3 regions of the Mucilaginibacter angelicae genome follow, and region 3 is predicted to be linked to each of the others. Evidence: riboswitches for the same ligand, from Rfam matches in the RefSeq annotation. Region 3 holds a riboswitch; each other region holds the start of a gene.
What was found. A riboswitch is a leader RNA that binds a small molecule or an ion and turns the genes downstream of it on or off. The one in region 3 is predicted to bind cobalamin.
Positions count from the first base shown of each region.

Region 1 (10,985 bases), on a different contig from region 3:
CTTAAAATTCTGAATATCCTTATCAACCATATTTTTGAATACCGGATTCAATATTTTGGCTATCCCTGCACCCACACCGCCTGCGGGAGGCTGGTAGCTGATCACCACATCTACAATGGTGCCCTGACCGTCAATGGTATCCTGGAAACGTACCTTACCGGCATTATTGATCATGGAATCGGATAACGAGCTCCAGCCGATCATTTCGTTAGGTTCGTCATGCACAATTTCGGCATGCCAGCTAACGGTGGCTACATTTTTAGGCAGTTTGAGCACCCAATGTGAATATTTTGAGTCGATGACTTCCACACTTTCCAGGTGCTTCATAAACAGGGGAAGGTTATCCAGCTTGCGCCAAAATTCATAAACCTTTTGCCGTGGCTTGTTTACTATAAATGACGAACGGATATTTACATTTATGGGATTAGTTGAGAGCTTGCCAATACGTTTATAAATTTCACAATGGCCGGTAATACCACGGTTTAACAGGTAGCCACCGGCACCTATTTTCACAATACTTGCAATCGGGTTTTTAAAAATGTTTTTAAAGCCCGAGAAACCGAGCTTCATGCCACCTGCAATGGAGGTAAAACGCTCCGGCCAGTTTAGGTTTATACGATCGTCGCCGTAAAGTACAGGGTAGTTGTCAGTATATTTTACTATTGTAGTTGTCATAGGTTTTTAAATAGTTGTCGTTTTTAAAACACCATTGGTACTACTAAGTTTGCTTAAAGTGAATTTTATTTCCTTTTGCTATAAGTAAATTTAAATTTAGTTAAATCGGGCAGATGCTTTTTAGGGCACTTTAATTCATACTGATAAATCACCTGGCCAAGATTTTTCAGGAAAGGGAGGCACACGGTTGCGTATTCGTATTTATTATCGTTCAGTATGCCATCTTCATTTGATTGCACAACAGCGCTGAGCATAAACTCCACCTTATTTTTAAAATCAACGATATAGGCATTGTCAATATCGTAGCCATAACTATCACCAACTTTATTAAAAATCCTGATATCAGGATTAATTAAAGCTGTGCTATCTCCTCCGTAAAACAAAAACTTGCAATAGGCCGGGAAATATTCAGGCCGGTTATAAGTAGGTTTTGTGTTTTCCGTTGGGAAGGTACTCATGTAGCGATAAATGAGCTGATAATCATCCGCTGATAAGTTAAAGCGCTGTGCTTTCGGGAAAGTTTCAGGAAACAGCAATCGTTTAAGCACCATTTGCTGGTCGGCAAGAGAATAGACATTCTTTTCCGAAAAATCAAGAGGTTTATTAACCAGCCGGTCGCTGCTGTCTAAATAAGCTTTGCCCTGCAGCATATTTTCCAGATGCATAGGATAATTTGATTCATCATATAGCCCCGGTTTATGATAAATTAGCTTATTATCATTGTAAAAATTCATGGGATTGGTATGCCTTGTGCTTTCACCAGCATCGCCGATAGCTAACCTGCCTACAATACGGGTATTGTCAAGATGGTATTTCTTAAGCTTTTGGTTGATCTCCGCACGGCCTACAAATTCGTATAACCGGTTAAAAGCATCGTTATCGCTTACCAGTAAAATCTTTTTGATATAGTTTTCTATACTGGGCAGGCCTGTTGCAGATGATGTATCTGCACTGACTTTAGTCTGGCCGGCAAATGAACTATCGATGATCATAACCGATTTTCGGCTGAAACCTTTTACTTTTAACTCGTTCAATTTTTCAAGCGCAAATATTGCTGTTGGTAATTTTACTGTGCTTGCCGGGTAAAAATAATGCCGCGCATTTAGGCGGTAACTATATGAACTAAAGTGGGGAATATTGTTTTTATCCCTGTCTATCCTGGTGTATAGGATTTGTACTTCGTTTTGAGTGGGATGGTTCAAAATGCCTGAAAATAATTCCGGATGCCCATGTAATATGCCTTTCAGAAAAACGGTATCAGGCTGTTGGGCAAAGCTGCCAAATGCCGTCATCATCAGTAATAAAATACAGAAATGTTTCATCCCGCTAAATATAACTATGTAGTTTGAGGTTGACAGATACTTATTGTACTTTTACAGCGCTTTAGGTTTCATTAAATTATTATTTAATGAATTAAAAGGGAATACGGTGTAAGTCCGTAACTGTCCCGCAGCTGTAAGCTCCGTAACCATTGCCAAATCTATAAAGTCACTTCCGGTAAACAGGAGGGAAGACCAGGCAAAAGGGGAGTAAGTCAGAAGACCTGCCAAGGCACTATATATTATTCATAGCTTTCGGGGATTGAAGCTTGAATGTGAATGCTCTTCTATTGGTGTGTTTTCATTTCAAAATCTTCCAAAATTGAGTTTTGTTGCGGATATGAAGAAACGCTTACCTATAATTTTTTGCAGGCAATTATCGCCAATAAAAGGCTATAGCTTATTGCTGTTTATGGCGCAGGTAGCATTAGGCACTAAGGCCTCGGCACAATCAGATACTACCAAAAAAATCAATGAGGTTAAAGTTTCTTCTTCGGCTATACCTCAAATTCAAAACCCGGCGCCGGTACAATCAACATCTGCAACTGATTTTAAACGAACTGCATCGTTTAACGTAGCTGATGCTATCAGGAATTTTGCAGGGGTTAATATTAAAGATTATGGCGGCATTGGTGGTTTAAAAACGGTATCAGTACGGAGCCTGGGTGCAGATAATACTGCTGTTTTGTACAACGGCGTGCAGCTTAATGATGCACAGAACGGGCAAATTGATCTTAGTAAATTTAACTTGAACAATGTTGAGGAAATTGTTTTGTACAACGCCCAACCAACTGATATTTTACAAACAGCCAGGGCATATGCTTCGGCTAATGTACTTGCCATTAAAACAATTCACCCGGTATTAGATTCCCGGAAGCCTTACAATATCATTGTTGGAATTAAGGGCGGCTCGTTTGGGTTAGTAAACCCTTATTTACAATGGCAGCAAAAGGTCAGTAAATATTGGTCGTTTGTGATCAATAGCTCCGTTCAGGAGGCAAATGGAAGATATAAATATCATGAAGCCAAAGACGGCTCCGATACCCTCGCAGTGCGTAAAAATGGGGATGTTCATGTTCAACAGGCAGATGGCGGGCTATACTGGACAAAATCGGATAGTGATAAATTCAATCTCCAGTTTAATTTTTACAACTCAAAAAGGGGATTGCCCGGGCCTGTTGTTTACTATGCCGCACCTACTAATCAAAGGCTGCAAAACAGGGACTTTTTTGTTCAATCCGGCTATCAGCATAAAGCGGTTAATGGGCTTCAATTATTAATTAATGCCAAGTATGCACATAGTTATGTTCGATACCTTGATACAGGTGTTTACAACAGCAACGGGGTAATTGATGAACATTACCGGCAAAACGACTTCTATATATCAGGAGCATTGGCATACAAGTTCACGCCTAATTGGAAAATATCATATGCTTCGGATGCTGATATCAGCAATTTGCAATCTGACGTTTATAAATATGCATTCCCAACGCGTACAAGCTTGTTCAATGTTATAGCCACCGATTTCAGTATAGGTCAATGGCGCCTGCAAGCCAATTTATTAAACACTTATATACATGATGAGGTTAAAAGCGGTCCGGCAGCAGCTTCAAGATCAGCATTTACACCTGCGGTAATTGCTACATTTAAGCCTTTCGCCAGTCAAAACCTGCTTCTTCGGGCTTATTACAAAAGCACATTCCGCAATACTACTTTTGCAGAACAGTATTATTACGCCATTGTGCCCCGGCCTTTAAAACCTGAATATGCTGACCAGTATAACATTGGGGCCGCATACACCAAAAGCTTTGCCGGTATTTTTGATTATATCAATATCAGCGCCGATGCTTATTATAACCATGTAAAAGACAAGATCTCTTATATCCCAACCCGTTCGCCCGAAACGCCTTCCGTAATTAATTTAGGAAAAGTTGATATAAAAGGGCTTGACGTTGTTTTAAAAAGCGGCTTTAAACCATTTTATAATTGGAAGGGTTTATTAAGCGTTAGCTACACCTATCAGCAGGCACTGGATGTGACCAATCCAACTGACCTGTATTATCTTGAGCAAATTCCATATACGCCCAAACATACGCTGGCATTAAATGCAGGTTTCACACATAAACAGTTTGGTGTTTATTACAATGAGATCTTTTCGTCATCAAGATACCAAAACAGCAATAACGTTCCCGAATATTATCTACCCGCGTATTCGGTAAGTGACGCTTCATTTGTGTATAATTTCCTGGCAGGGGCAAAGCCTGTAGCTGCATCGTTTGAGGTAAACAACCTGTTTAATAAAAACTATGCTGTAATAAGCAGCTATCCTATGCCCGGCAGGTCATACCGGCTTACATTTCAAATAACCATTTAGTATAAAATATATGAAAACACTGAAACTCCAACATTTATTTATAGCATGCACTGTTGCTGTTACCTTAGCATCATGTCATAAGGATAAAAAGATAGTGCCTGATGATAAACCTACTGCAGAAAGGGCTGGTTTATATGTTTTAGATCAGGGTAATCTTGGTTCGCCTAACAGCGCCTTAACTTATTATGATTACACCTCAAAAAACTTAACTGCCGATATCTTTCTCTCGGCCAATGGTAAAGGTTTGGGAAATACTGCTAATGACCTTAAGGTTTACGGGGCGAAAATGTATATCGTAGTTGATAAATCGGGTACTGTTGAAGTAGTTAATCCTAAAACGGCAAAATCAATTAAGCAGGTACTTTTCCAAAATGCAGATAAATCGTCGCGCGAGCCGCGTTCAATAGCTTTTTACAAAGGCAATGCTTATGTTACGTTATATGATAATAATGTAGCGGTTTTAGATACAGCAACCCTTACCGTAAGCAAATACATCCCGGTTGGTCGCAACCCGGAGCAGCTGGCTGTTAGCAACGGTAAATTGTACGTAGTTAACGGTGGTGGCTTAAGCTACCCAGACGTTGATAAAACTGTATCGATCATCGATTTGACAACTTTAACAGTTACCAAAACCCTGCAAGTGGGCGTTAATCCATATGCCGTAAGTGTTGATCGCTATGGCGATGTTTTTGTACACTCTTACAATTTATACCCTGCCAATCCGGAGCTGACTATTATCGATAGTAAAACCGATGTGGTTAAATCTAAGACCGACTTTGCCGGCGGGCCGTTTACAATTAATGGCGACGTTGCTTATTATATAGCATCAGACGGTACAATTAAAACTTACGATGTTAAGAACCTGAAAGCTTCCGGGGCAAATTTTATTACCGACGGGACAACCTTTACCAATGCTTATGCCGTAGTAGCTGATATATTAACCGGCGAAGTTTTTGTTACTGACGCAAAGGATTTTAATTCGAACGGATTAATATATGCTTTTGATAAGAACGGAAAAAAGGAATACAGCCTTACTACCGGTATTAACCCTGGCAGCGTTGTTTTCGTAAACAAGTAATATTGCCTGTTTTTATTTACAGATTATCAGTAATTTTACCCCACATATAAAATCATGACCGCAAAAGATAATACCAACCGCAACCTGTTCCTGATCCTGATGATCGTGGTTGCTGCCGCATTCAGGCTTTTAGCATTTAAGTATAAAGAATTGAGTAATTTCAACCCTGTAGGTGCTATTGCATTATTTGGCGGTGCTTATTTTACATCAAAGTGGAAAGGCTACTTAACGGTATTGCTTACACTGTTTACTACTGATATCGTAATTAATTATTTATATACCTCAAAGCTAACTTTATGGTACAGCGGTGCCGAATGGGTATATTTATGCTTTGCTTTAATGGTGCTGGTGGGTAATTTACTTGAAAAGGTAAATGTTGTTAATGTGCTTTTAGCATCAATTGCAGCCGTTTTAATCCACTGGTTAATTACCGATTTGCCATGGTTGTATGGTACGCTTTATCCGCATACACTGGCGGGTTATGGCGAATCGTTAGTTAAAGCTATCCCTTTTGAGCGCAATATGGCAATAGGGACTTTGGTGTTTAGTGCGATACTTTTTGGCGGCTTTGAATTGGCTAAAAACAAGTACACTTTTCTGCGGGATAAAAAGCAATTGGCTTTATAATATAAAAGCATTTAAATTTAAAGCGGATTGTTGAAAGGCAATCCGCTTTTTTTGTGACCTGACTAATCATCATCTACTTAAACCAATATGAAGAATATAGTAATACTAACCGGGGCAGGTATCAGCGCCGAAAGCGGCTTGAAAACATTCAGGGACAGCGACGGCTTGTGGGAGGGCTATAATATTGAGGATGTAGCCACACCCGAAGCCTGGGAACATAACCCGGTTATGGTGCAGCAATTTTATAACGAGCGCCGTAAATCTGTATTGGAAGCTAAACCCAATGCAGCCCATTATGCGCTCGCTGCGCTCGAAGAAAGATATAAAGTGACCATCATCACCCAAAACATCGATGACCTGCATGAAAGGGCAGGTTCAACCAATGTAGTGCATTTGCACGGGATCATCACCCGGTCGCAATCAAGTATCAAACCGGAGCTTACTTATCCTATTGATGGCTGGGAAATTAAGATGGGTGAGAAATGCGAATTAGGCTCACAATTGCGTGCCCATGTGGTTTGGTTTGGCGAAGCTGTGCCGATGATAGAAACGGCAGCGATGATCTGTGCAGGAGCCGATATGTTTATACTCATTGGTTCGTCACTGGCAGTTTACCCGGCAGCCGGGTTGATCGGCTATGTTGACCGCGAAGTGCCGAAGTATATTATAGATCCCAACATTCCTTCAGTGAATGTAAAAGGAACCGTAATTAAAATCCAGGAAAAAGCTACCGTTGGTGTACCTGCTTTGGTAAATGAATTATTGAAAGATTGAAATCAATAATTCATTAATTCTCTAATTCAATAATTAACTATGAAATGCATTTTCAACTGGAGCGGTGGTAAAGATAGTGCTCTCGCCCTATATCATTGTCTGCAAAATCCGGATTTGGAGATCGTTTATCTTGTAACCACCATTAATGATGCGGCCGACAGAATTTCGATGCACGGTGTAAGAACGGAGCTCCTGATCAAACAGGCAGAAGCTATCGGCATTCCTTTGTACCAGATCCGCCTGCCCGAAATGCCTGGCATGAAAGAATATGATGATGTGATGAGCTATCACCTAACCAAATTCAAAAATGAAGGCATAACCCATTCAATTTTTGGCGATATATTTTTACAGGACCTTAAAGATTACCGCGACATGCGGTTAAGCGAAGTAGGACTTAAAGGTATTTACCCTTTATGGAAAAGGGACACAACCGAACTGATCAATGAGTTTTTAAACCTCGGTTTCGGGACAGTAATAGCCTGTACACAGCAACGATTAGAGCGGATAGTGGGTAAGGAAATCAGCCGGGAACTGATTGACGCTTTGCCCGATGATGTTGATGTATGCGGCGAAAACGGGGAGTTTCATACCTTCACTTTTAAGGGGCCAATATTTACCCATCCAATAAAATATAAAACCGGCGTTAAGATTTATAAAGAATATGCCGCGCCAAAAAATGCCGATGATTCCTGCGTTTCTGCTGCCGACTTAAAACCCTCCGGTTTTTGGTATTGCGACCTTGTATTGGCTTAAGTGCCCATTTATTTTGCCAAATCAAGCGCAGAATTAAATTTTGTTATAAAATATAAATACACTAATTATCAATAAATTAAATCAAATTAGTTCAACTTTAAATTTAGATATATTAAAAAAGAAGGCGTGAATTGTACTTTCAATCAATTAATAACCAAATTAAATTCTGTTTAAGATTTTATTTAAATACAACTACCTTATTTTCAATACATTTACAACACTTGCCTTAATAATTATATCTAAAATATGCGTCTTTATAATCTGTGCGCATGTCATTAAACCGGGCTGCTGCTTTCTTTAAAAATTCTTCATCAAGCAATTCAAAAACACTGTTAACGCCATCTGTTAAATCCATTTCAGGGATCTTGAAACTTTGCTCAAGGGAGCCCTGCTCCATCTTTACAATGAATTTATTATTCATATTCAGGATAGAGATTTTAAAATCCGGGTGCGGGAGTTCTGCAACAATTCTCATGTCTTTTTTTTATTTATTCAATAAACCATCTAACGGGTCTTTTCCATTGATTGTACCAAAGCTGGCAACCGGTTTAAACCGGGCAAAGAGCTCTTCACTATACCAACCCTCACTTCTTGTCTTTTTTATTACTTCGGCATGTTCGGGGCTTTTATATGCAAAGTCTTTCACATGGCCGAGGCTTTCCCAAACAGAAAACGTTGCCTGCCTGTAAACCGGCGCTTCGCCAATGCCAAAGGAATTTATATACCCTGGGGCGGATGCCATCAGATGCGCAACGGTATCAACATTAGCCCAAAAATTCTTTAACCTGCTAAACCGGATAGTGGCACGGGTAAGTACAACAACCGGGCCGTTAATATCGCTTGCGTCCGGCTTACCGAAAGGCTCCTTGCCATCCCAGCTTCCGTGGCTTTGCAGAGGCTGGCAAAGTATAGTCCAGTTTTCAGTACCTAAGATCTTCCACCAGGAGGATACAAATGACCGATTGTAAAATGCGTTAAAATCATCATGGGTATCCCAGCAGGCAAGCAGTCCCCACTGCTGCCAGTCGGGTTCAAGATCAAAAGTTCCGTTTTTGCCCGAACCGAGAAGCTTGTAAAAGCTGCATCCTTTTTGCACAAGCAGGGGCAGACGATGGATGGCCATAGCCAGCAGAGCAAAAGGAATAAACAGCTTTCGATAACGGATTATAGTGAGACTAACAATCATGCAAATGCTAAATAAAAGATTAAATATGATATTTGTCTTATTTACTTTCAACACCACATTGTTACTTTTGTACCATGGCAGAGGATTTAACAATTACCGCATCAACCGATAAAACCGAACAGTATACCACGCTTATTCCCCAAATTGAAGCTTTACTTTACGGCGAACCCGACCTGGTGGCCAACATGGCCAATGTAGCAGCGGCTTTAAAAGAGCAGTTTAAATGGTTTTGGGTAGGGTTTTACCTCGTGAAGGAAAACGAACTGGTTTTAGGGCCATTTCAAGGCCCTGTAGCCTGTACCCGTATCGGCTTGGGTAAAGGCGTTTGCGGGGCCGCGTGGCAACAGGCTAAAACATTAGTTGTACCCGATGTTGATGCATTTCCCGGCCATATTGCCTGTAGCTCACTTTCGCGGTCGGAGATAGTAGTGCCTGTGTTTAAAGATGACAAAGTGGTAGCCGTACTTGATGTAGATAGCGAATTGCTTGATCAGTTCAATGAAACAGATGCACAATATCTGGAGCAAATTGTAAAGCTTATTAATTTTTAATGAGCAGGATTTATCTGATTGCCGGCCTTGGCGCCGACACCCGCGTATACAATAATATTAGCCTTAATGAACATGAAGTAATTACTGTCGACTGGATTGAACCCAATTCAAATGACACTTTAGTTACTTATGCACAAAGGCTTATTGATCAATACAATATCAAACAAAATTCGGTACTTATTGGTAATTCTTTAGGCGGGATCATTGCAGTTGAAATGGCAAAGTTTATCCCGGTTGAAAAAGTTATCCTGATCTCCAGTATCAAAACCAGCGATGAGGCACCGGGATATTTTAAATTCTTCCGCGCGCTGCCTGTTTACAAACTTATCCCCGGTAAAGTGTTTAATTCGATGGGATCGATGGTCAAGCCTCTGTTTGGCCACATGAGCCAGGAGGATGCATGGTTATTTGGTGATATGCTCAAAAAATCATCCCCTGTATTTATGAAATGGGCTATGTATGCCATCCTGCATTGGAAGAACGAAATCATCCCGCCGAACCTTTACCACATCACCGGCGATAAAGACCTTGTGTTTGATTACAAAAGAATAAAAGGTGCTACCATTGTTGAAGGCGGCACACATATTATGATCTTTGACAAGGCAAAAGAAATCAACAAATTATTGAAGGGGATCCTGAAAAAATGAAATTACCTGAAAGCTATTACCTGGGCAATGACGTTGTAAGTATCAGTAAAGACCTGTTAGGCAAGTATTTATTTACCTGCATTGATGGTATAACTACAGGTGGTTATATTGTTGAAACAGAGGCTTATAATGGCGTTATAGATAAAGCTTCACATGCTTTCGGTAACCGCATTACGCCCCGTACTAAAACCATGTTTATGCAGGGCGGTATTGCTTATGTTTACCTGTGCTATGGCATTCATGAAATGTTCAATATCGTTACTTCAGTTGAAGGGCATCCGCAGGCTATCCTAATCAGGGCAATTCAACCTACCGAAGGTATTGAGGCTATGCAAGTGCGGCGCAATATGCCTGTGCTTAAGCCCAATATTACCTCAGGGCCTGGGTCGGTAGCTAAAGCTTTGGGAATTTCGCGTAATATCAATGCTTTCAGCCTGCAAAGTGATAGTATCTGGCTTGAAGATCGAGGGTTGCGCTTTTCAGATGACGAGATAAAAGCCGGTCCGCGGATAGGTGTGGCCTATGCAGCCGAAGATGCCTTGCTGCCTTACCGCTTCTACGTAAAAGGGAACATTTACGTAAGCAAGCCAAATAAATAAGCCGTCAATTTTGTATTATTGGCGAATGAACTATCAAAATGATCTGACATTTGCCCGGCAGCAGGATGAGCAGGACCCGTTAAAAAATTTCCGGAGCCGTTTTTTAATCCCCCGGCATAAGGGTGAAGATGCGGTTTACCTTTGTGGGAACTCACTCGGGTTGCAACCTGTTTCAGCGCAGCAATACCTGGCCGATCAATTAAACACCTGGCAAAACCTTGCGGTTGAAGGCTGGTTCCAGGGCGATGATCCCTGGCTTGATTATCATAAACAAATTCAGAGCTCAATTGCCCGCATTGTAGGGGCACAGGAAAATGAGGTGGCTGTAATGAACTCACTTACAGTAAATCTTCATTTACTGATGGTAAGCTTCTATAAACCAAGCAGTAAGCGATTTAAAAT
Region 1 covers NZ_JBHLTS010000076.1:203,675-214,659, forward strand. The annotation lists gene ACFFGT_RS27125 (SRPBCC family protein) at 1-675, opposite strand, end outside; gene ACFFGT_RS27130 (serine hydrolase) at 741-1,997, opposite strand; cobalamin riboswitch at 2,043-2,240, shown strand; gene ACFFGT_RS27135 (TonB-dependent receptor plug domain-containing protein) at 2,335-4,368, shown strand; gene ACFFGT_RS27140 (YncE family protein) at 4,379-5,446, shown strand; gene ACFFGT_RS27145 (DUF6580 family putative transport protein) at 5,501-6,073, shown strand; gene ACFFGT_RS27150 (SIR2 family NAD-dependent protein deacylase) at 6,161-6,847, shown strand; gene ACFFGT_RS27155 (Dph6-related ATP pyrophosphatase) at 6,887-7,600, shown strand; gene ACFFGT_RS27160 (hypothetical protein) at 7,827-8,075, opposite strand; gene ACFFGT_RS27165 (DUF3291 domain-containing protein) at 8,085-8,786, opposite strand; gene msrC (free L-methionine (R)-S-oxide reductase MsrC) at 8,861-9,337, shown strand; gene ACFFGT_RS27175 (alpha/beta hydrolase) at 9,337-9,984, shown strand; gene ACFFGT_RS27180 (DNA-3-methyladenine glycosylase) at 9,981-10,583, shown strand; gene kynU (kynureninase) at 10,609-10,985, shown strand, end outside.
Region 1: linked by a shared signal. The riboswitch ahead of ACFFGT_RS27135 (TonB-dependent receptor plug domain-containing protein) and the one ahead of ACFFGT_RS21235 (TonB-dependent receptor) in region 3 are both predicted to bind cobalamin.

Region 2 (10,985 bases), on a different contig from region 3:
GTTTTTCCGGGTCGAGGTAATCTTTGGTAAACTGCGGGTCTTCCACACAGGTCATTTTATCACGCAGTATATCAATCCTTATGTCCGCAGCAATGTTATCTTCATAATCTGCCGCCGTTAACCTTCCATAGATCAAAGGCACGGCAATCATGTACTGGATACAGTGGTCCCTATCAGCAGGATTGTTTAATGGCCCCTTTTTATCAATAATACGGATAGCTGCTTCGTGGGTACGAATGGTGATTTTTTTGATATCATCTGTTGTTTTACCTGCTTCATTCAGTTTATTATGCAGGGTCATGGCTGCTTCTACCGCTGTTTGCGAATGAAACTCTGCAGGGAACGAAATTTTAAACAAGATATGTTCCATTACATAGGAGCCATAATCGCGCTGAAATTTAAACTCATTCCCTTTAAACGAAACATCATAAAAACCCCAGGTTTTGACTGTAAGCACCGAAGGATAGCCCATTTCGCCTGTTTGGGCAATTAAGGCCAGGCGTACTGCTCTTGAAGTAGCATCACCCGCAGCCCATGATTTACGGCTGCCCGTATTTGGCGAATGGCGATAGGTGCGTAACGCCTGCCCATCGACAAAGGCCAATGATACTGCATTAATCAGCTCATCCCGCGTTAGCCCGATCAGCCTCCCCACTACGGCAACAGAAGCTACTTTTACTAAAAATACGTGATCAAGGCCCACTTTGTTAAATGAATTTTCAAGCGCCAGTACGCCTTGTATTTCATGCGCTCTCACCATGGCATCCAGTACATCCTTCATCAGCAATGCAGGCTTGCCTTCTGCAACCAATGTACGGGAAAGCCAATCGGCAACGGCTAATATGCCGCCGAGGTTATCTGAGGGATGCCCCCACTCTGCGGCCAGCCAGGTATCGTTAAAATCCAGCCAGCGAACAATTGCACCGATATCAAATGCAGCTTTGATAGGATCCAGTTGGAATGATGTTCCGGGAACTTTTGCACCGTTTGGTACTATTGTCCCTTTAACAACAGGGCCCAACAGTTTGGTACAGGCAGGATAGGTTAAAGCTTCAAACCCGCATCCTAAAGTATCCAGCAGGCAGTAGTGTGCCGTTTTCCAGGCCAGGTCACTTTTAATTTCGTAGTTTAATACATAATCTACAATGTCTGTTAGTACTTTATCCGGTTGTGGTCTTTCGTTTGAGATATGGGCTGACATGAATTATTTTAGATTTTTCGGTTATTATATTCAAAGATTTCTGTTAATCGCTAATTCCTTTTTTCCAAGGGAACAAACTCTTTATTTTCTGGCCCTATATAATTAGCACTTGGGCGGATGATCTTCCCGTCCTGCCGCTGTTCGATGATATGGGCGCTCCATCCTGTAATGCGCGACACTACAAAAAGCGGTGTGAACATCAAGGTGGGTACCCCCATGAGGTGGTATGATACTGCCGAGAACCAGTCAAGATTAGGGAACATCTTTTTTTCGTTCCACAACAGGGTTTCCAGACGTTCGGCAATGTTAAACAACAGCATATCTCCCGATTCTTCCGAAAGCTTTTTTGCAACCTTTTTGATCACCACATTTCTCGGATCGGAGATGGTATATACCGGGTGTCCGAAACCAATGATCACTTCTTTGTTGGCTAAGCGCTTACGGATATCCTCTTCGGCCTCATCCGGCGAATTATAACGGCTCTGGATATCAAACGCTACCTCGTTGGCACCTCCATGTTTAGGCCCGCGCAATGCGCCGATAGCCCCGGTAACAGCCGAATAAATATCAGAACCTGTTCCGGCAATTACGCGACTGGTGAAAGTGGAGGCGTTAAACTCATGCTCGGCATACAGGTTCAAAGAGATCTGCATTGCCCTTTCCCATGATGCAGAAGGCTTGCGGCCATGCAGCAGGTGAAGAAAATGCGCACCTATGGTGTCGTCGTCGGTTTCTACCTCAATGATTTTGCCGTTATGGGCGTAATGGTACCAGTACAGCAATGCCGAACTGAAACAGGCCAGCAGCTTATCTGCAATATCCCTGGCACCCGAAACATTATGGTCATCTTTTTCGGGCTGAATACTGCCGATGGCCGAAACGGCAGAACGCATTACATCCATTGGATGTGCCGCTGCCGGAATCTGCTGCAGAATATTTTTCACCGAGTTTGGCAGACCGCGTAAGGATTTCAGTTTTGTTTTATAATTGTCCAGTTGCGGCTTGCTGGGCAGCGTGCCATAGATGAGCAGGTAGGCTACTTCTTCAAACTCGGCCTGGTCTGCAAGGTCAAGAATATTATATCCCCTGTAATGCAGGTCATTGCCGCTTTTTCCGACACTGCAAAGGGCCGTATTACCGGCAATAACCCCCGAAAGAGCCACGCTCTTTTTAGGTTTGAACGTATTTTCAGTATTACTTTCCATCCTGGTTCTTCTTAAAAAGGTCGTCTAATTTTTGCTCATAGGCATGATATCCTATGCTTTTATATAACTCTTCGCGGGTTTGCATGGTATTAAGCACATTTTTTTGGGTGCCATCTGTACGGATATGCTGATATACATTTTGGGCAGCCTTATTGGCGGCCCGAAATGCCGAAAGCGGGTAAAGTACAAGCTCCACCCCTGCCTCGCCAAGTTCTTCAACAGTATACATCGGGATCATGCCGAATTCTGTAATATTGGCTAATACCGGGATGCCGGTTGCTTCCACAAATTTCCGGTAATAGCTCAGATCGGGAACCGCTTCGGCAAAAATAAAATCGGCGCCTGCTTCCTTGTATGCAACAGCCCGTTCAAGGGTTTTCTCCAATCCTTCGTTGGCAAAGGCATCTGTTCTTGCACCTATCACAAAATGTTCGTCTGTACGGGCATCTGCCGCGGCTTTTAAACGGTCAACCATCTCGTCTTTGCTCACCACCTCCTTACCCGGGCGGTGTCCGCAGCGTTTGGCACCTACCTGATCTTCAATGTGAAGCGCGGCGGCCCCGGCTTTAATCAAAGATTTGACGGTACGGGCAACATTAAAAGCAGAAGGGCCAAAACCTGTGTCAACATCTACTAAAAGCGGCAGGTCACACACATTGGTGATCCGTTGAATATCGATCAGCACATCTTCCAGGGTTGTAATGCCCAGGTCGGGGATGCCTAACGACCCGGCGGCTACCCCGCCGCCCGATAAATAAATAGCGTTAAAGCCAGCCTGTTGTGCCAGTAAAGCATGATTGGCATTGATAGCGCCAACAATTTGCAGCGGTTTTTCTTTTTGAAGGGCATCGCGGAACTTTTGGCCCGGCGATTTAGGATTATTTGGTTGCATCGTAAACTTTTTAGAAAAAGCACGTTTGTTAAGTTCTTTTACTCAACAAAAGAACGGCAGGCAAGTTAGAAAATAAATCTAAACAAACAGGTTCTTAGCTATGGGGTTTTTAAATCAGCACCATTATAAAAACGTTTTTCAATAAGCAACCGGGCATGAAATTTCCACGTAACTAATAGTAATTACAATGTTTTGAAAAACTTATACTGGTTAGCAAAGCATTAAATGCTATTTTTTAATGAAGCACAAAACACTGATCATTTTAACACCCGGCTTTCCCGAACATGAAGGCGACAGTACCTGTATCCCGCCGCAGCAGGTTTTTGTGAAGGCGCTCAAAGAGTTACATCCGGAATTAAATATTGTGGTGCTTACCTTTCAATATCCTTTTTTCAGCCGTGAATATGAGTGGCATGGTGTTAGGGTTATTGCATTCGGCCACCCCAGCAATAGCAGGATAATCCGGCGTTTTACCGGGCTCAAAGTGCTTACCGTTTTGCATAAGCTGCACAAAGAGTCCCACATCATTGGGATGCTGAGTTTCTGGCTGGGTAAATGTGCCTATATAGGTAACATGTTTGCAAAAAAATATGATTTAAAGCATTATACCTGGCTGTTGGGACAGGATGCAAAGGCCGGAAACAAGTATTTCGCCAAAGCTAAGCCAACTGCGGATAGATTGATCGCTTTGTCTGACTTTTTGGTACGGGAGTTTACTAAAAACTATGGAATAACACCCGCGCATGTTATCCCGGTTGGTATTGATGTTACGCGTTTTAAGAAATCCTATGCAAAACGGGATATTGATATTGTCGGGGCCGGTTCATTGATCCCATTAAAACAATATAATGTTTTTTTAGAAGTGATTGCCATGCTGAAAATATCCATGCCTGATATAAAAGCAGTGATTGTTGGCGATGGATCAGAAATGAAGCACTTAAAGAAAATGGTGACAGCGCTTGACCTGGCTGATAATATTTCCTTTACCGGCAGATTGGCCCATGATGAAGTATTACAATGGATGCAGCGTTCTAAAGTATTTGTACATACGTCCAACTACGAAGGGTTCGGGGCTGTTTGCCTGGAGGCCCTGTATGCAGGGGCACAGGTAGTAAGCTTTGTAAAACCGATGGATGCAGCGATTGAAAACTGGCATATTGCTGCTGACAAGCAAACAATGGTAAAAAGGCTGGAAAAGATCTTAACAAGCCAGGAAACCACCTATCAAAGCGTTTTGCCTTTCACCATAGAACGAAACGTAAAGGCAATGGTAAAGTTATTTGATCAAAGCGAAGCAGCTACAGTACGGATCCTGCCGGCGATGGCTTCAAAGGAAAGATTGGTTTTAAAGTAATTGAGGCATAGTACACGTTTTTCCTGCCGGTTTAACTGCATGCCGGCTATCAATGCTGCCAGCATGGCTGTTTCATTCCCTGCTTCATATAAAATGCCGCAGTTGCCATTATCAGTGATCATCCTGAATGATGCGATATCAGTTACCACCGGGATACAACCGCATGACATCGCCTCGCAAATAGCTGTTCCGCTACCTTCATAGTGCGAACCTGATACTATAAAATCAGCGCTGTTATACCAGTATAAGAGATCGTCATGAGGTACCTGTCCAACCAGTATGATGGCTTCCTTTTGATGATGATCTTTCAAGAGCGCTTTTATTTCTTCCAGCAGTTCATCGGTATGATAGATCATGTAAAGCTTTGCACCCGGTTGGATCTGAATGAATTTCAGAAAGGCTTTTACAACGTTCAGCGGATCTTTATTGGCATTTAAGCGCCCAACCCATAAGAATACAGGTTGCCCTTTAGCGCCGGTTTTTGCCTGCGCCAATAACCTGTCCACAGGATAAAAAATGGATGATACTTCCATTACCTCGTGGAGTTTTTGGGCCGAGGATATATTTCCATTGGTCACCCAGGTCATCCCAAGTGCATGCGAAGCAAAAAGGTAAGCATCAATATAATGGTCGGCCAGCCGCTGTACCCATTTTTTAATACCGTTAAAAGGTTTTTCGGCATGGTGCTGTGCGATGATCCTGACACGCCTGTTCAATAGCAAGCGTAACTGCAAAAACTGTAAAGGATAAAGCAGTCCCTGCAAAAGCACCACATCCGGGTTCAGGCTTTTGATAAAGCGGTTCCGCTTAAAAGGAAACCAGCTTTTCTTTTTGCCGAAGCTGACGAACTCATGCTGTACATTTCTGTGGGTAATAGTGCCTTCAACATCAATTTCCTTTATGCTGATCACTGTTTCTGCTTCCCCTAAACATTGCAAAATCCCGGTGTAAGCGCGGGTGCGGTGAAACCAATTTTCGGCCTTGTCAAATCCGGGAGAGTAATCATAGGTTACTGAAACGTAAATCATCAATTATATGTGTAAATACCAACAAACTGCACGTGGATAAATACGGCAGGTTGGGCGCAATGGTTGCCGGGGCATTTCAGCCGGGCGGGAAACATCTTAATTGACTTTACTAAGAAGCTGTTTAAAATTGATTGCGATTATTTTTAAAATCATTGCCGTTGGTTTTAACCAACGGAACAATGAGTAGCAATAAAAGGGCTTCAGCCTAAATCCGCTTGCATAATTAGGCTAAAGCCAAAACTTTTAACTTTTTTTACCGTTGGTTAAAACCAACGGCAATGAATATTTTGCATTTTTTTAACAGCTTCTAAGATTGTTTACGGACTGCCTGATTAATAGCTATAAATTGATATTATAAGAGTTTTTGTTTTCGCACATCACAAAAGTGCTGTGCGTGCTGCCGATACTTGTAACCGAGCCCAGTTTGTTGAACACAAAATCCTGGTAGTGTTTCATGTCCCTTGCATAAACTTTAAGCAGAAAATCAAAATCTCCGGAAATATTATAACATTCAACAACTTCTTTCAAGCTCATAATATCAGTCACAAAGCTATGACCGATGCTTTTATCATGCTGTTTCAGCTTGATATTGCAAAAAACAATCAGCCCGTAATTAAGCTTTTCAGCATCGATCAATGCGATATATTTTTTGATGTAACCATTCGCCTTCAGCCGTTTTACCCTTTCAAAAACCGGCGTTGGCGAAAGGTTCACTTTGGCTGCCAGTTCTTTTATAGTTACTTCAGAATCTTCGCCCAGTAGCTTGAGCAATTGTTTGTCCGTGTCGTCCAGTTCGTCCATAGAATAATTTTCTTTTATTGTGATGATTACTATACAAACAAAGTATAACAATCTAAAATAATGACAAAATTAGATTTTTACACCTAATTAACCACCATTATATAGTTATTAAATCCAACTTATTAGATTTGCTTAGAATTTAATCCTAAGATAGGACAAAATCATAACAATAGTTCTTTACTTTCTATCAGAAAAGGTTTACCCCTTTAGCCAAGGGGTAATTAAAAGGGAACCGTGTGCAAATCACGGGCTGTCGCGCAACTGTAAATAACGCCAAAGATTTCAACCGGCAATGTCCACTGTCTGTATCAAACGGATGGGAAGGATGGCTGAAATGTTATAAGCCAGGATACCTGCCTATTTTGGAAGGACAATGCTTTCGCTGAATAAAGCAAATGGTCTGATCTGATGGTTTTCATGGGTAGTAATCTGCCTGGATGAAAGACTGCAGTATGCCCTGTTTTTCGTGAAGCATTGTAAAGTTTGTAAAAAACACTTAACTGTTTTTCTAATTAAATCTTTAAAGAAATGCTGACGCAAAACCTGGGTTATCCGCGAATAGGTAGCCAACGACAACTAAAAAAAGCCTGCGAACAATTTTGGGCAGGCAAAATCGATCTGAAAGACTTGAAAGAAGTCGCCCGTAAGATCAAAGAAGAAAACTGGCAAACCCAACTGGACGCAGGTATCGACCTGATCCCCTGTAATGATTTTAGCTTTTATGACCAGGTATTAGATACCAGTTTGATGCTGGGCGTTATCCCTCAGCGTTATTCACCGGTGCTGTCACAAGTAAAAGCTAATAGCGAAATCGACCTTTATTTCGCCATGGCCCGTGGCTATCAGAAAGACGGCCTCGACATTACCGCCATGGAAATGACCAAATGGCTGGATACCAATTACCACTATATCGTACCCGAATTTACTGCAAACCAGGAGTTCCGTATTTTTCATGAAAACGTGTTTGGCGAATACAACAGCGCCAAACAGCAACTCGGACAAAAAGCCAAACCGGTACTGGTTGGGCCGGTAAGCTACCTGCTGCAGGGTAAAGAAAAAGAGCAGGGCTTTGAGCGCATTGACCTGATCAAAAAGCTGGTTCCTGTTTACATCGATATCATTAACCGCCTGAAACAGCAGGGTGCCGAATGGATTCAGCTGGATGAGCCTTGCCTGGCGCTTGATCTTTCCAAAAAAGAAAAAGAAGCATTTGAATTTGCCTACCGGGCAATTGCCAACCGGGTAAGCGGCGTCAAGCTTTTGGTAGCTACCTATTTTGAAGCGCTATTGGACAATACACAATTAGCGGTTAACCTTCCTGTTGCAGCGCTACATGTTGATTTGGTACGTGCCCCTGAACAACTGGATGAAGTGCTTGCCCTGATCCCCGAACACCTTAAATTATCAATAGGTGTGGTTGATGGCCGCAATGTTTGGAAAAATGATTATGAAAAATCAGTAAGCCTGATCCAAAAAGCTGTTGAAAAACTGGGTACCGACAGGGTGATCGTTGCGCCTTCATGCTCGCTGCTGCATAGCCCGATAGATCTTGACCTGGAAACAGCCATCGATCCGGAAATTAAAAACTGGATGGCATTTGCTAAACAAAAACTGAACGAAGTAAGTGAACTGAAACAAATTACTGAAGGAAATAATGACTTGCTGGAAGCCAACAAAAAAGCTATCGAAAGCAGGAGGTCATCACAAAAAGTACATAAACAGGTAGTAAAAGACCGTGTTGCCGCAATCACTGCAGCTGATGCTACCCGCCAAAGTGCTTTCCCGGTACGTCAGCAAATACAGCGCGAGCGCTTTCATTTACCGTCATTCCCTACTACTACTATCGGTTCATTCCCGCAAACGGATGATATCCGCCAGCTCCGCGCCAGGTTTAAAAAAGGCGACCTAACCCTTGAACAATACGAAAAGGAAATAGAACAAGCTACCATTGATGCCATCCGCTGGCAGGAAGAGATTGGCCTGGATGTACTGGTACACGGTGAGTTTGAGCGTAACGACATGGTTGAATATTTCGGCGAGCAGCTTAACGGCTTCCTGTTCACTAAAAACGGCTGGGTACAAAGCTACGGCAGCCGTTGTGTAAAACCACCGGTTATTTATGGCGATGTAAGCCGCCCGAAAGATATGACCGTACGCTGGAGCACATTTGCCGCCGCCCAAACCAGCAGGCCAATGAAAGGCATGTTAACCGGCCCGGTAACTATTTTGCAATGGTCGTTTGTACGTGACGATCAGCCAAGAGATGTTACCACCAACCAGATCGCTTTTGCTATTCATGATGAGGTTTTAGCATTAGAGGCAGCAGGTATCGGCATTGTGCAGATAGATGAGGCAGCCATTCGCGAGGGTTTGCCTTTACGCAAAGCGAAGCGCCCGCATTACCTGGATTGGGCGGTTAATGCCTTCCGGATCACAGCAAGCGGTGTTCAGGATAAAACCCAGATCCATACCCACATGTGTTACAGCGAATTTAATGATATCATTGAACACATCGCGGCCATGGATGCCGACGTGATTACGATTGAAACATCAAGGTCACAAATGGAATTGTTGCAGGCCTTTGCCCATTTTGAATATCCGAACGAGATTGGCCCGGGCGTATACGATATCCATTCGCCCCGTGTACCAACTACCGAAGAAATGGCCTCGCTGCTGGCCAAAGCAGCCGACCTGCTGCCGGCTCAACATTTATGGGTAAACCCGGATTGTGGTTTAAAGACCCGCAAATGGCCTGAAACAAAAGCTGCCTTAGAAAACATGGTAGCCGCAGCCAAACAGGCAAGAGAGCAGATCTCTATAGAAGTATAATTTAATACTAAGGACAGCGGGAGTTGCCTCCCACTGTCCTTTTTTGAAACAGGAAGGTTAATCATGATTGTACATGTTACCCGCAGGGAACATTTTAACGCCGCGCACCGGATGTACCGGGAAGAATGGAGCGCGGAGCAAAACGAAGCCGTATTTGGCAAATGTGCAAACCCCAACTGGCATGGCCACAACTACAACCTTTTTGTAACTGTTAAAGGTGAAATCAGCTATGAAAGCGGTTACCTGATCGATTTGAAACTGCTTAAGATGATCATACAGGATCACGTGATCGAAAAGCTCGACCATAAGAACCTGAACCTGGATGTTGATTTTTTGAAAGGAAAAATGGCTACTACAGAACTGCTTTGTATGGAGATCTTTAACCAGCTGCAAGCACCGATAGAGGTGAATGAAGGCGTTTTTCTGCATTCGGTGAGGTTGCATGAAACTGAAAATAATTCAGCAGAGTATTTTGGCGGGTAAATTGTTACACTGACTAAGCAGGATGTTTTATACATTGTACCTGTAAATCAATCCCGCTATGTCATTCAAGATCAAGGCACTTTGTACAGGTGTTCTGTTATCGTTATGCTCACTGGTTTCATTAGCACAGCAAGTAAACCATCCCCCTGCAGATAAGGCAGCAGCTGATTTTAAAAAACTGTTGGAAAGGCCGCGCGTTCCGTTAAACCCCTCTTTTGAAGTAACTAAAACGGATTCGGTTATTATAGAGCATGGTTTTATTTACAGCGAAAAGAATGAACGGGTACCCATCCTGATTTATAAACCGATTACTGGTGCAAAATCATACCCGGCTGTGATTTTTTTACATGGTACAGGAGGCAAAAAGGAGGACAACAAAAAGATCTTATACCAGCTTGTTAAAAGAGGGGTCATCGGCGTAGCTATCGATGCCCGCTTTCACGGCGAACGGATTGCCGGAGGTGCGCATGGCTCCAGGGAATATGTAGCTGCTGCCACTGCTGCCTGGGAAAACAAAGATAAAGCCCGCCAAACCCATCCGTTTTTGTTTGATACAGCTTTTGACCTTTGGCGGGTAACCGACTACCTGGCAAGCAGACCGGATGTAGATGCCAATCGCATTGGTATGGGCGGCATATCAATGGGTGGTATCGAGACATGGCTTGCCGCATCAATAGATAAACGAATAAAAGTAGTGGTGCTGGATATTTCTGTACAAAGTTTCAAATGGTCCTTAGATAACGATAAATGGCAGGGGCGCGCAGGCACTATCCAGGCTGCTCACCTGCAAGCTGCTAAAGATCTTGGCGACTCGGCCTTAAACAAACAAAACGTAAAAGCTGTATGGGATAAACTGCTTCCCAATATTACCGGCGAGTTTGATTGTCCCTCACTGTTACGGCTGATGGCACCACGGCCTATCTTGATTGTAGGAACCGAAAACGATCCTAACTGTCCATTGCCCGGTGCAAACATAGCCTATGCTTCGGCCTTACAGGCGTACACATCAAAAAACGCAACTGATAAAATTAAGCGGGATGTAACCCCAAAATTATTCCATACCACTACGCCGGAGCATTTTAAAATGACACTGGATTGGTTTAGTAAGTGGCTGTAGTTTAATAACCTTGCTACTTGTTAGATGCTGTTTAAATTTGATCCGGATTATTTATGAAAAATATAAAATCATTGC
Region 2 covers NZ_JBHLTS010000017.1:316,877-327,861, forward strand. The annotation lists gene ACFFGT_RS06245 (bifunctional 2-methylcitrate dehydratase/aconitate hydratase) at 1-1,201, opposite strand, end outside; gene prpC (bifunctional 2-methylcitrate synthase/citrate synthase) at 1,252-2,406, opposite strand; gene prpB (methylisocitrate lyase) at 2,396-3,298, opposite strand; gene ACFFGT_RS06260 (glycosyltransferase family 4 protein) at 3,537-4,652, shown strand; gene ACFFGT_RS06265 (glycosyltransferase family 4 protein) at 4,583-5,680, opposite strand; gene ACFFGT_RS06270 (Lrp/AsnC family transcriptional regulator) at 6,020-6,481, opposite strand; cobalamin riboswitch at 6,659-6,856, shown strand; gene metE (5-methyltetrahydropteroyltriglutamate--homocysteine S-methyltransferase) at 7,010-9,310, shown strand; gene ACFFGT_RS06280 (6-pyruvoyl trahydropterin synthase family protein) at 9,377-9,793, shown strand; gene ACFFGT_RS06285 (acetylxylan esterase) at 9,852-10,910, shown strand.
Region 2: linked by a shared signal. The riboswitch ahead of metE (5-methyltetrahydropteroyltriglutamate--homocysteine S-methyltransferase) and the one ahead of ACFFGT_RS21235 (TonB-dependent receptor) in region 3 are both predicted to bind cobalamin.

Region 3 (10,985 bases):
CCAGCAATGCGGCAGGTTAGGCCCCAGTAAAACCATGTCATTTTCCTTAAAATCTTCAAAATGGTTGCCAACGTACCTGGTGCCCGCGCTTGACAGGATAAAAGTAAGCTCATACTCCGGGTGGAAGTGAAAAGGAGCATCAAACCCATCCTTATCTAACATAAATGCATTAAAGATAAAGTCAGTATTGGTACGGAGCTGCTCAAACTGTGCTTTCATGTAATTAACCTATTTTGAATGGTAAATGAAGGGCCGCAATATAAAATTGCACAAAAAAGGCTAATAAGACATCAAAATAGGCAACAAGTTTTACAGGCGGCTCCCGTAGCTTTGGTTTATACTAACCAGCCTTATGAGTAAACGTTTAACCATCACCTTTTTGATTGTACTGCTCGTTGGTTCTGGTAATTTGGGTTACGGGCAGGCTGTTTTTAATACCAAAGATCTCCGCATCAAATGGGCCTTTATTACTAATCATTACCAGGACAAGCCCGGGTTCCTGGCTGCATTAACAATCAATCAAACCGCAGGCAATAAAATGCCCGCTAAAGGCTGGAAACTTTATTTCAGTTTGCGGTATCATGGTATCAACCTAACCTCGCAAAACAAGGATGTAGTGATCGAACACGGCGGCGGCGATCTTTTCTGTATCAAGCCCGCTGCATCATTCAAGGGCATCAGTAAGGGCAGTGCATTGATTATCCCGTTTAACGGAGGCGGGATAATTGCCAATTACCACGATGCACCCTCCGGTTTTTTCTGGGTGAGCGATAGCGATAACCTGCCGTATGATATTCCGGAGTCAAATATTACCCACGATTCAGGGACGCTGAAAGGTGCAGATGCACAAGAAATCTTTAACCTGAATAAAGGCACGACAAATCTGCCGGATGATAAGCTGCCGGCTTTCCTGCCGCAACCGGTTACTTACACCCAAAACAAGGGTTATTTTAAGTTGGATAAGTCGGTAAGCATAGTTAACGCAGGTGGTTTCATGAACGAGGCAGGTTACCTGGCAAAAGAAATCAGTGCAATCACAAGCTATACCCCGGTATCAGCTGGCGGAAGGAAAAAAATTGTTTTAAGAAGGATCGGCCTGCCAAAAGAAGCTTATGATCTCCGGATTGCAGCAGATAGCATTATCATATCAGCATCAGATGGCGCTGGTATATTTTACGGAATCCAATCGCTTAAAAATATGTTGCCTGCGGATGCCTGGTCATCTAAACAGGTACCTTTAAACATTCCCTGTGCAACTGTACATGATGAACCAAGGTTCTCGGTACGGGCGTTCATGCTGGATGTATCCCGTAATTTTCAACCCAAAGCAGAGATCATGAAGCTGCTGGATGTGATGGCGCTGTATAAGCTCAATACCTTTCATTTCCATTTTACTGATGATGAAGGATGGCGCATAGAGATCCCTGGCCTGCCCGAACTGACCGCGATAGGATCAAATCGCGGGTATCCATATATGCGCAATGAACGTATGCAGCCTTCCTATGGGTCGGGGGCGAGTACTGCTAATAAAATGGGCAGCGGTTTTTATTCGCGAAACGATTTTATTGAGATTTTGCAGTATGCCCAAAGCCGCCATATTAAGGTGATACCGGAGATCGAGTCGCCGGGGCATGCACGTGCTGCGGTTAAGGCTATGGAGGCGCGATATTATAAATACATGAAAGCGGGTGACCGCAAAAAGGCGGCCGAATACCTGCTGAGCGATTTGCAGGATAGCTCCAAATACCTGAGCGCACAGTATTTTAAAGATAATGTCATGAACCCGGCATTACCTTCTACCTATAGGTTTGTGGCCAAGGTGGTTGATGAGCTGAAAGCCATGTATCAGGAAGCGGGCGCCGATTTAACCATGATACATATGGGCGGAGACGAAGTGCCCGCCGGAACCTGGGAAATGTCGCCTGCCATCAGGGCTATGATGAAGAAGAATACAGTTTTGCACAATATCAACGATGTTTTTCTGTCTTACTTCAAGCAGGTGCAGCAGTTGCTCGGCAGGCGTGGCCTTAAACTTTACGCCTGGGAAGAGCTCGCCATCGGAACAGAAAAGAATAATCAATCGCGGAAGGTGATCAGCATACCTGAATTTATTAATAACGGGGTTAGTGTAGATGCCTGGTATAATGTAGGAGGCAATGAAGATATTCCTTACCAGGCGGCTAATGCAGGTTACAAGACTGTGCTTACCTGTATCGACTATTTTTACTTCGATCTGGCCTATCAAAGATCATTTTATGAGCCGGGCGATGAATGGCTCGGCTTCCTGGAAACTAAAAAAATGTTGTCGTTCATTCCCTATAATTATTATCGTAATGCAAAAGTTGATATGCCGGGCAATCCATACGCGGCAGGCTATTTTGAGAACAAACAAAGATTAACACCTGAAGGCAGTAAAAATATCAGGGGGATACAGGGCGCACTTTGGGGCGAGAATATCAAGTCGGCCAGGCAGATGGAGTATATGATATTACCCAGGTTACTGGCGCTGGCTGAAAAGGCCTGGGCAAAACAGCCGCAATGGGAAACCGAACAGGACACTGCAAAGCTATCAGCGCAATATGAGCAGTACTGGAACATATTTGCCAATCAGTTAGGCAAAAAGGAGCTGCCCAAATTAGCATGGTATCGTGGAGGCTATTATTTCAGGATCCCGGCCGCGGGCCTTATGCAGTTGGACGGATTGGGGAAGGCAAACCAACAGTTTCCCGGTATGGCCATACGCTATACCACCAATGGGGCAGAACCGGGCAGTCAAAGTACCATTTATAACAGGCCCTTAAAATTAAAAGGTAAAGTAAAAATGCGGGTGTTTGATGCTCGTGGACGGGGAGGAGAAACCACCACCATTGAAGTCGAATAATGTAAAAGGCAGATGATGTTTGTTCATGTTTGAAATAAAAAAGGCTTTACAGGAAACCGTAAAGCCTTTTTTATTTCAGCAGGAATAGGAGCAAACTATTCTCGTTATCAGTCAAACTAAAGAGAAATTTTAACCCCAAAATCAAGGTAAACATAAAAAAAGCACTTACAAATACGTAAGTGCTTGATAAGCAGTGGAGAATATCGGAGTCGAACCGATGACCTCTTGCATGCCATGCAAGCGCTCTAGCCAGCTGAGCTAATCCCCCGTGATGGGTTGCAAATATATGATTTTAGGTAATTAACATAAAATTTAAATCTAATCTTTTTTCTGCAGGTAAATATGGATTAAAAAGCAGACGGATTTGCAGATTAACACCTGTAGTTAGCCTGAAACTGCTTGGCTACGCTGGTTCCTCATCCGCATCCCCGGCCGGGAAGCTTTTAATTAATGTTTGTTGTATTCGTACAGGGCAATACACTATGGTTAGTTTTCTGCTTTTGCCTACCTCATTGGTGATATTATGCTCGTTTTGTAAACTACTACTTATTTAATTAAACTTTTAATACATACATTTGTCCTGCTTTTGGTTCACGGAAATTTAACGCCCGTGATTAAAAGGGAACCCGGTGTAAATCCGGGACTGTCCCGCAGCTGTAAGCTCCATAACACCAAAGCCCATTCTTATTGTCACTGTTAGCCGTTTGGCTGATGGGAAGACAGGGCCGGGGGGAGTAAGTCAGAAGACCTGCCATTGCACATATTGATTCATAGCTTTCGGGGATTGAAGCTGGAATGAGGATACCTTTCGTGTATTTCATTTTTTGTAATTCGTCGTTCTGTTTGCTGTGAGGTTTTTTAACCCACAACACTCATGAAATTAACTGTGCGCCAAACGTTCGCAACACGTAATGGCTGTATAAATGGCATTTTATGGCTTGTTTCCTTCGGGATTACAACCGTTTGCTGCTGCCTGCAGGTTTCGGCACAATCCCCTGTTAATAAAAAAGATACTGTCCAAACAGATTCTGTTAAGGTCAATCACCTTAAACAGGTAGAGGTTAGGGGTACCAAAACCGATATCCGCAATATATCACCAACACCGGTACAGGTATTAAAAGGCGAGCAGTTGCAGCGGCTCAACAGCCTGTCGGTTGCTGATGCACTTCGGTTTTTCAGCGGGGTGCAGCTTAAGGATTATGGGGGTGTTGGCGGATTGAAAACCGTTAATGTAAGAAGTCTCGGCAGTAATCATGTAGCCATATTTTATGATGGTGTGGAGTTGGGAAACGCCCAGAACGGACAGGTTGACCTTGGCCGTTTCTCGCTTGATAACATGGAGGAAGTGGACCTGTACAATGGACAGCGCAGTGAAACCTTTCAGGCTGCAAAAGGTTTTTCGGCGGCAAGTTCCATTTACCTGCAAAGTGCCCGGCCTAAATTTGAACATGAAGAACGTACGCACATCCGCCTTGCCTACAAAACCGGTTCTTTCGGACTCGTTAACCCGTCGTTGCTGTGGCAACAGAAGATTGATAAAAACACCTCCGCCTATCTCAGTACGGAGTGGACAGACGCTAACGGCCGCTATAAATTCAGGTACACCAACGGCATTTATGACACTACGGCGGTGCGTAATAATACAGACGTTGAATCATATCGGGTTGAAGGTGGCATCAACAGCAATTCGGAAAACGGCCAGTGGAATATCAAAGTGTATAGTTATACTTCAAACCGGGGGCTTCCGGGTGCAATTGTATCCAATAAGTTTAACTATTTACAGCGCCAGTGGGACCGTAACCAATTTGTGCAGGCCAATTATGAAAGTAATACCCGGAAGCGTTACACTGTAGCATTGATTGCCAAATACGCCGATGATTACCTCCGTTATCTTGATCCTGAATTTGTTACTACTGCGGGCTTCCTGGATAACCGTTTTTATCAGCATGAACTTTATTTTTCGGTAGCCAACCGTTACCGTATCCTGCCGGTTTGGGATGTGGATATTTCGACCGATTACCAGCGTAACTCTCTTGATGCTAACCTGTACCGGTTTGCATATCCTACCCGCGATGTTGAACTGGTTTCGCTGGCTTCGCAACTTAAGCTAAGGCGTTTTAGCCTGCAGGCCTCGGTGCTGGGCACTTTTGTTAATGATAAGGTTAAATTATACGAGGGGGCGGGCCGCAAAACCGAGTATACTCCAACGGTTACGGCTTCATGGCAAATGAGTCCGGAGTTTATGTTTCGGGCCTTTTATAAAAATATTTTCAGGTTACCCACACTTAACGAGTTGTATTACACCTTTATTGGCAATACGTTGCTTAAACCAGAGTATGCACGCCAGTATGATATCGGAGCTACTTATACTAAACCTTTTATCGGCGGCCCAATTACATCAATTTCTGTTCAGGCCGATGCTTATTATAATAAAGTAAAAGACAAGATCATCGCCACACCGGGTTTAAACCTGTTCAGGTGGACAATGTATAACCTGGGTGATGTAAATATTAAAGGCGCCGAGGTGAATGTGCAGCTTGCCAAACAGGTTTCGCGATATCTGACTTTCAACGCCACCATTAATTATACCTGGCAGCAGGCCTTTTATAGTAACGATGGCGTAACCTATCACTATAACATACCCTATGTTCCTACGCATAGTGCTTCGTTCACGGCATCGGCCGATTACCGGAATTTTGGGTTTAATTATAGCTACCTCTACAGTGGTTCACGCTACAGTCAGCTAAGTGACGATCAAAATCATGTTTATAACTATTTGGAGCCCTGGTACACGCATGACCTGGCCGTAAACTATCATACCCGGATCTATAAACATCTCACCCGGTTTAGTATCGAGGTTAATAACCTGCTTAACCAGGACCGTGAGATCATTGCCAACTTCCCGATGCCGCGTCGTTTTTACCGGTTTAAACTAAGCTATTCCATCTGATCATGAAAAAATTAAAAATAGCCCTATATCTATCTACAGTTCTCATTGTATTGCTTGCGGTATCATGCCGAAAGGCGCCGCAGGTAATACCTGAGCAGGTTGAAACCATTTTTACGCCCGATCCGTCGAGTACTATTAAAGGTCTTTACCTGCTTAACGAGGGTAATATGAACATGAACAAAGCCTCGCTCGATTTTGTGAACTTCCGTACTGGTGTTTATCAGCGTAACATTTATAACCAGGCTAATCCCTCGGTTACTAAAGGGTTGGGCGATGTGGGTAACGATATCGGCATTTACGGGTCAAAAATGTATGTGGTGGTTAATATCTCCAATAAGGTTGAGGTGCTGGATGTCAAAACCGCTAAAAAATTGGCCCAGATTGATATTACCAATTGCCGGTACGTAACCTTTCATAAAAACAAAGCCTATGTGAGTGCCTACCTGGGCAAAGTTGGCGATCCCAAAGCGCCCAATGGCATAGTGGCCGAAATTGATACAGGTAGCTTACAGATAACACGCAAAGTTACAGTTGGCCGCCAGCCGGAGGAAATGGCCATTGTAGGGGAGAAGCTGTATATAGCTAACTCAGGCGGTTACAGTCCGCCCGATTATGAACGCACAGTTTCGGTAATTGATCTGGCTTCATTTACCGAGCTTAAACGAATTGATGTGGCTATTAACCTGGAGCGGGTTAAGGCCGATAAATATGGCGATATCTACGTTACCTCGCGCGGCGATTATTATACCATTCCATCCAAACTGTTTGTTATCGATACCCAGACCGATGCGGTTAAAAAAACATTTGATATAGCTGCCAGTAACCTTTGGATAGATGACGATACGGCCTATATCTACAGTACAGAATGGAGCTATCCTCAGCAAAAAAATATCATCACTTATGCCATGCTCAACGTAAAGGACGAAGCCGTTTTGAGCAGCAGGTTTATTACCGATGGTACTGATAAAAAGATAGTAGTGCCCTATGGCATAGCCGTTAACCCGCTTACCAAGGATGTTTTTGTTACCGATGCCGGTAATTACGTGGCTTCGGGCACGCTTTATTGCTTCGACAAAAACGGCATTATGAAGTGGCAGGTTCAGGCGGGCGATATCCCGGCCCACATGGCCTTTGTTTATTAATTCAATTCATTTTTTAAATACAATCAGATCTTTATGAAAAAACAACAACTTAAACTGTTCGTGATATTAGGTGCATTATGCGCCTTTGCCTGGGCATCCTGCAAAAAGGATAAAGTCACGGAAACGGCCCCACAGGAAGCTCCTATCCGCCCAACAACGGCTTCAAGCAATGCCTATGTAACAACACTGTTTGATTTTAACCCGGCACCTGGACAATTCACCAATACGGGCCTTGGCGATACTATTGCAGCCAAAGCAACCCTGAAAACTGATCAGGGACTTGTAAGCCTTGGCGGCTGGGGTGGTTATATCGTAGTGGGTTTTGACCATACGGTACTTAATGCTGATGGTAAAACGGATTTTATTGTTTATGGTAATGCTTTTGCCCAGTTTGCCGAGCCCGGCGTTATATGGGTAATGCAGGATAAAAATGGCAACGGCCAGCCTGATGATACCTGGTACGAGATTAAAGGCAGCGCTTTTTATAAAGATGGTTATACCCGCAATTATTCGGTAACCTACACCCGCCCGGCCTGCGATACCTGTAGCGTACCGTGGAAAGATAATAAAGGCAATACCGGCGTGGTGCAAACCAATATATTCCATACACAGGCATATTATCCTATCGGCCTCAAAACAAATACTTACACCTTAACGGGGAGCTTGCTGCCATCAAGCAATATCAATATGGACGATCCTACTTATATCACCAGCGCATCGTTTGATTATGGTTATGCCGATAACACTGGCGGCGGCGATAAAATTGACATTGGCAGTGCTATTGATGACAAGGGCAATAAGGTGAACCTGAAGGGTATAGATTTTATCAAAATACAAACCGGCATCCTGGCCAATATGGGCTGGCTGGGCGAGCAATCTACCGAGTTTACCGGCGCTGCCGATCTGAGTCTGCTTAAATAATCAAACACAAATCAAATAATTATTATAAAAATCATCACTATGAAAAAAACACTTACAACTAAGCTTGGCGCGGTTGCATTTTCGTTATTGGTTTTAGCTGCTTCGTCATGTAAAAAAGATGCGGTAAGCGCGAACAATAACAGTAAAGCCCTTAAAACCCAATCATTGGGAAAGTATGATAATGGCTTCTTTTTAATTAACGAAGGCTGGTATGGTCATGGCACCGGGAGTGTAAGTTTTTACAGCTTTGCTACCGGCACCAAACAGGACAGTATTTTCACTAAAGAAAATCCAGGTAAAACGCTTGATCCTGCCACTTCAACTTTAGAGTACGGAACTATATTCAGTAACAAACTGTTCCTGGTATCAAAGGTTGGTGGCCCTGTTGTTGTTACCGATCCGTATTCGCTTGTTGAGCTTGGGCGTATCGCGGCTGTTGGCGGAAATAACTGGCAGGCTTTTGTTGGTATCGATGCTACTAAAGGTTTGCTGAGCTCGGCAAGCGGTATTTATCCCTTTAATTTATCAACCTATACCACCGGCGCAAAGCTAACCAGTGTTACAGGTAGCGTAGGGGATATGATTAAATCGGGGAACTATATTTTTGTGCTGTCGCAAAGCAAAGGCGTGGTGGTGCTGAACGTGGCCGATTATTCGGTCGCTAAAACTATATCGGGCATGGTGGTAGCATTTACCAAAACTCCGGATGGCTCGGTATGGGCTGCAGGCGGCACTTCATTAATCAAGATTAATCCAGGTACTTTAGCTGTAACAACCATTGCCTTGCCGTTTACAGCAAATAGTACCTGGTTTGCATGGCATCCGGGTTCAATTACAGCATCTACCCAAAACAATACGGTTTACATAGCCAATAATGGTACATTCAGCGGGGCTACTACTATTTACAGGTATATTGATGGTAATGCTGCTTCTTTAACAAGTCCGTTTATTACTATTCCGGCGGGTAAAGAATTGTATGGCTCTGGTATTGGTTATGTAGCACAAACTAACCAGTTGGTGGTTACTACGGTAAAATCAGGCTTTGGTGCTAACTATGGTGTTAATGATCTGTATTTTTATGATTTGAACGGTACGCAGGTTGGTGATCTGGCTTATTCGGGTTATTATTTCCCGGCTATACCGGTGTTTCATTAATATAGCATAAAGTTGTGCAGTAAATGATTGTATTGTACAACCAGTTATAGCAAAGCCCCTCACTATTATAATGAGGGGCTTTATTGTTTTAATATTGGGCCGGAACTATTGTTTGCTTAGTTTTAATACATTGGTAATGTTATTGTTATACTTGATGTTTAACAGATAAATGCCCTTGCTAAACCCGCTTAAATCTAAGTTTGCTTTATTACTGCCAAACAGGGCCCGGCCTTTTTGCCTCAGTAAGGTTTTGCCTGCCATATTGATTACTGTGAGCTCATATGTAGCCGTTTTTTCCGTAGTAAAAGCAACGGACGTTGTATTGGTTGTTGGGTTAGGATAAACTGCTACAGCAGTTAAATTATCATCTGATTGCGGTATCGGTGGAACGGTAACGCTTTTTGTGCCCGGGTTTGAAATGGCGCATGAATTGTAAGCTGTAACAGTAATATCACCACTGTTGTTTCCCCATGTTACAGTGAGTTTATCCGTTCCCTGGCCTGATATTATACTTACATCGGGTGGTACGTTCCAGGTATAGCCTGTACCCGGTGTGGAGCCCTGCACATTGAAGCTTACTGTATCTTGCCGGTTAACCGTTGTTGGCCCGCCAATCAGCGCCGGGTAAGGAGGGGCATCAGCACTGGTACAAGACACGCTGATGTATTTTACATTCGTTTCTGTAGTATCGCATGCGTTGGAGGCAGTTACAGAGATCTCGCCGCCGTTGTAACCCCACTTCACAGTTAAAAGGTATGTTCCCTGTCCGGATAATATAGTTGCATCTGCAGGTATTGTCCAGGTATAAGCAGCATCAGGGCTGGGGGCTTTTACTTCATATTGAACAATAGCAAGCCTGGATGCTTCGTCAGGCCCTTCCACTTCAGCGGGATATGCCGGTGGTGCAATAACTTTTAAAGCCTGGCTGGTATAAGTTTTACCGCTGTCGGAAGTAATAGCCACTGTGTAAGTGCCGGGTACGGTATTAAATAGCTGTGCATTATTAAATTGAGTTGGTTTGAATTTCTTAACCCGGTTATCAAGCATTTCAGAAATATATATTTGCCCGTCGGGGTCAACAAAAAGGCTCGATCCTGAACTTATTTTATCTGCCTGGTTTGGATCTGTAGGATAGCCGCGGCTGCCTGCTACGGTTATGCCATAACTGGCGCCCGGGGCCCATTTTTGAATCCGGATACCGCCGTCCACAACATATACCGCTCCTGCCGAATCAACACTAAGCTCGCCGGGGCCTGTAAGTTGGTTTGCATCAATGCCCTGACCGTTGCCGCCGGCAACGGTTACACCCGTTGTTGCGCCCGGGGCCCATTTTTGCACCCGGTAATTATATCCATCGGCTACATAAACATTGCCCGCATAATCAACTGCTATGCCCGATGGTTCGTAAAGCTGGTTTGCGGCCGGGCCCCTGCCATTACCACCGGCAACGGTTATACCCGTTGTTGCGCCCGGAGTCCACTTTTGTACACGGTTGTTCCATCTGTCGGATACGTATAAGTTACCGAACCTATCGATGCAAATGGATTGGGGACCGGCAATTTGATTAGCTGCTGATCCATAACCGTTTCCCCCGGCAACTATGGTCCCGCTGTTTGCGCCTGGCTTCCATTTGCGCACGCTATTGGTTAAATAATCGGATATGTACAGATCTCCGTTTTTATCAACAGTAATATCTCCCGGCGAAGCCAATTGGTTAAGTTCTCTCCCTTTTCCATTACCGCCGGCTACCAGTATGCCGGCTGTTGCCCCGGGAGCCCATTTGGTAACCCGTTGCAAATCTGCAATGTACAAGTCGCCATGATATATGTAAATACCAGTAGGGCCATAAAGGTTATTCAGTGAAGTGCCCGTGCCATTACCACCCACTACAATAGTTGCATTGGCATCATACCTGGAACGTACTTCTATCAATGCC
Region 3 covers NZ_JBHLTS010000066.1:56,222-67,206, forward strand. The annotation lists gene ACFFGT_RS21220 (helix-turn-helix domain-containing protein) at 1-219, opposite strand, end outside; gene ACFFGT_RS21225 (family 20 glycosylhydrolase) at 353-2,881, shown strand; tRNA gene ACFFGT_RS21230 (tRNA-Ala) at 3,076-3,149, opposite strand; cobalamin riboswitch at 3,452-3,651, shown strand; gene ACFFGT_RS21235 (TonB-dependent receptor) at 3,756-5,831, shown strand; gene ACFFGT_RS21240 (YncE family protein) at 5,834-6,973, shown strand; gene ACFFGT_RS21245 (cell surface protein) at 7,007-7,894, shown strand; gene ACFFGT_RS21250 (DUF5074 domain-containing protein) at 7,934-9,049, shown strand; gene ACFFGT_RS21255 (PKD-like domain-containing protein) at 9,155-10,985, opposite strand, start outside.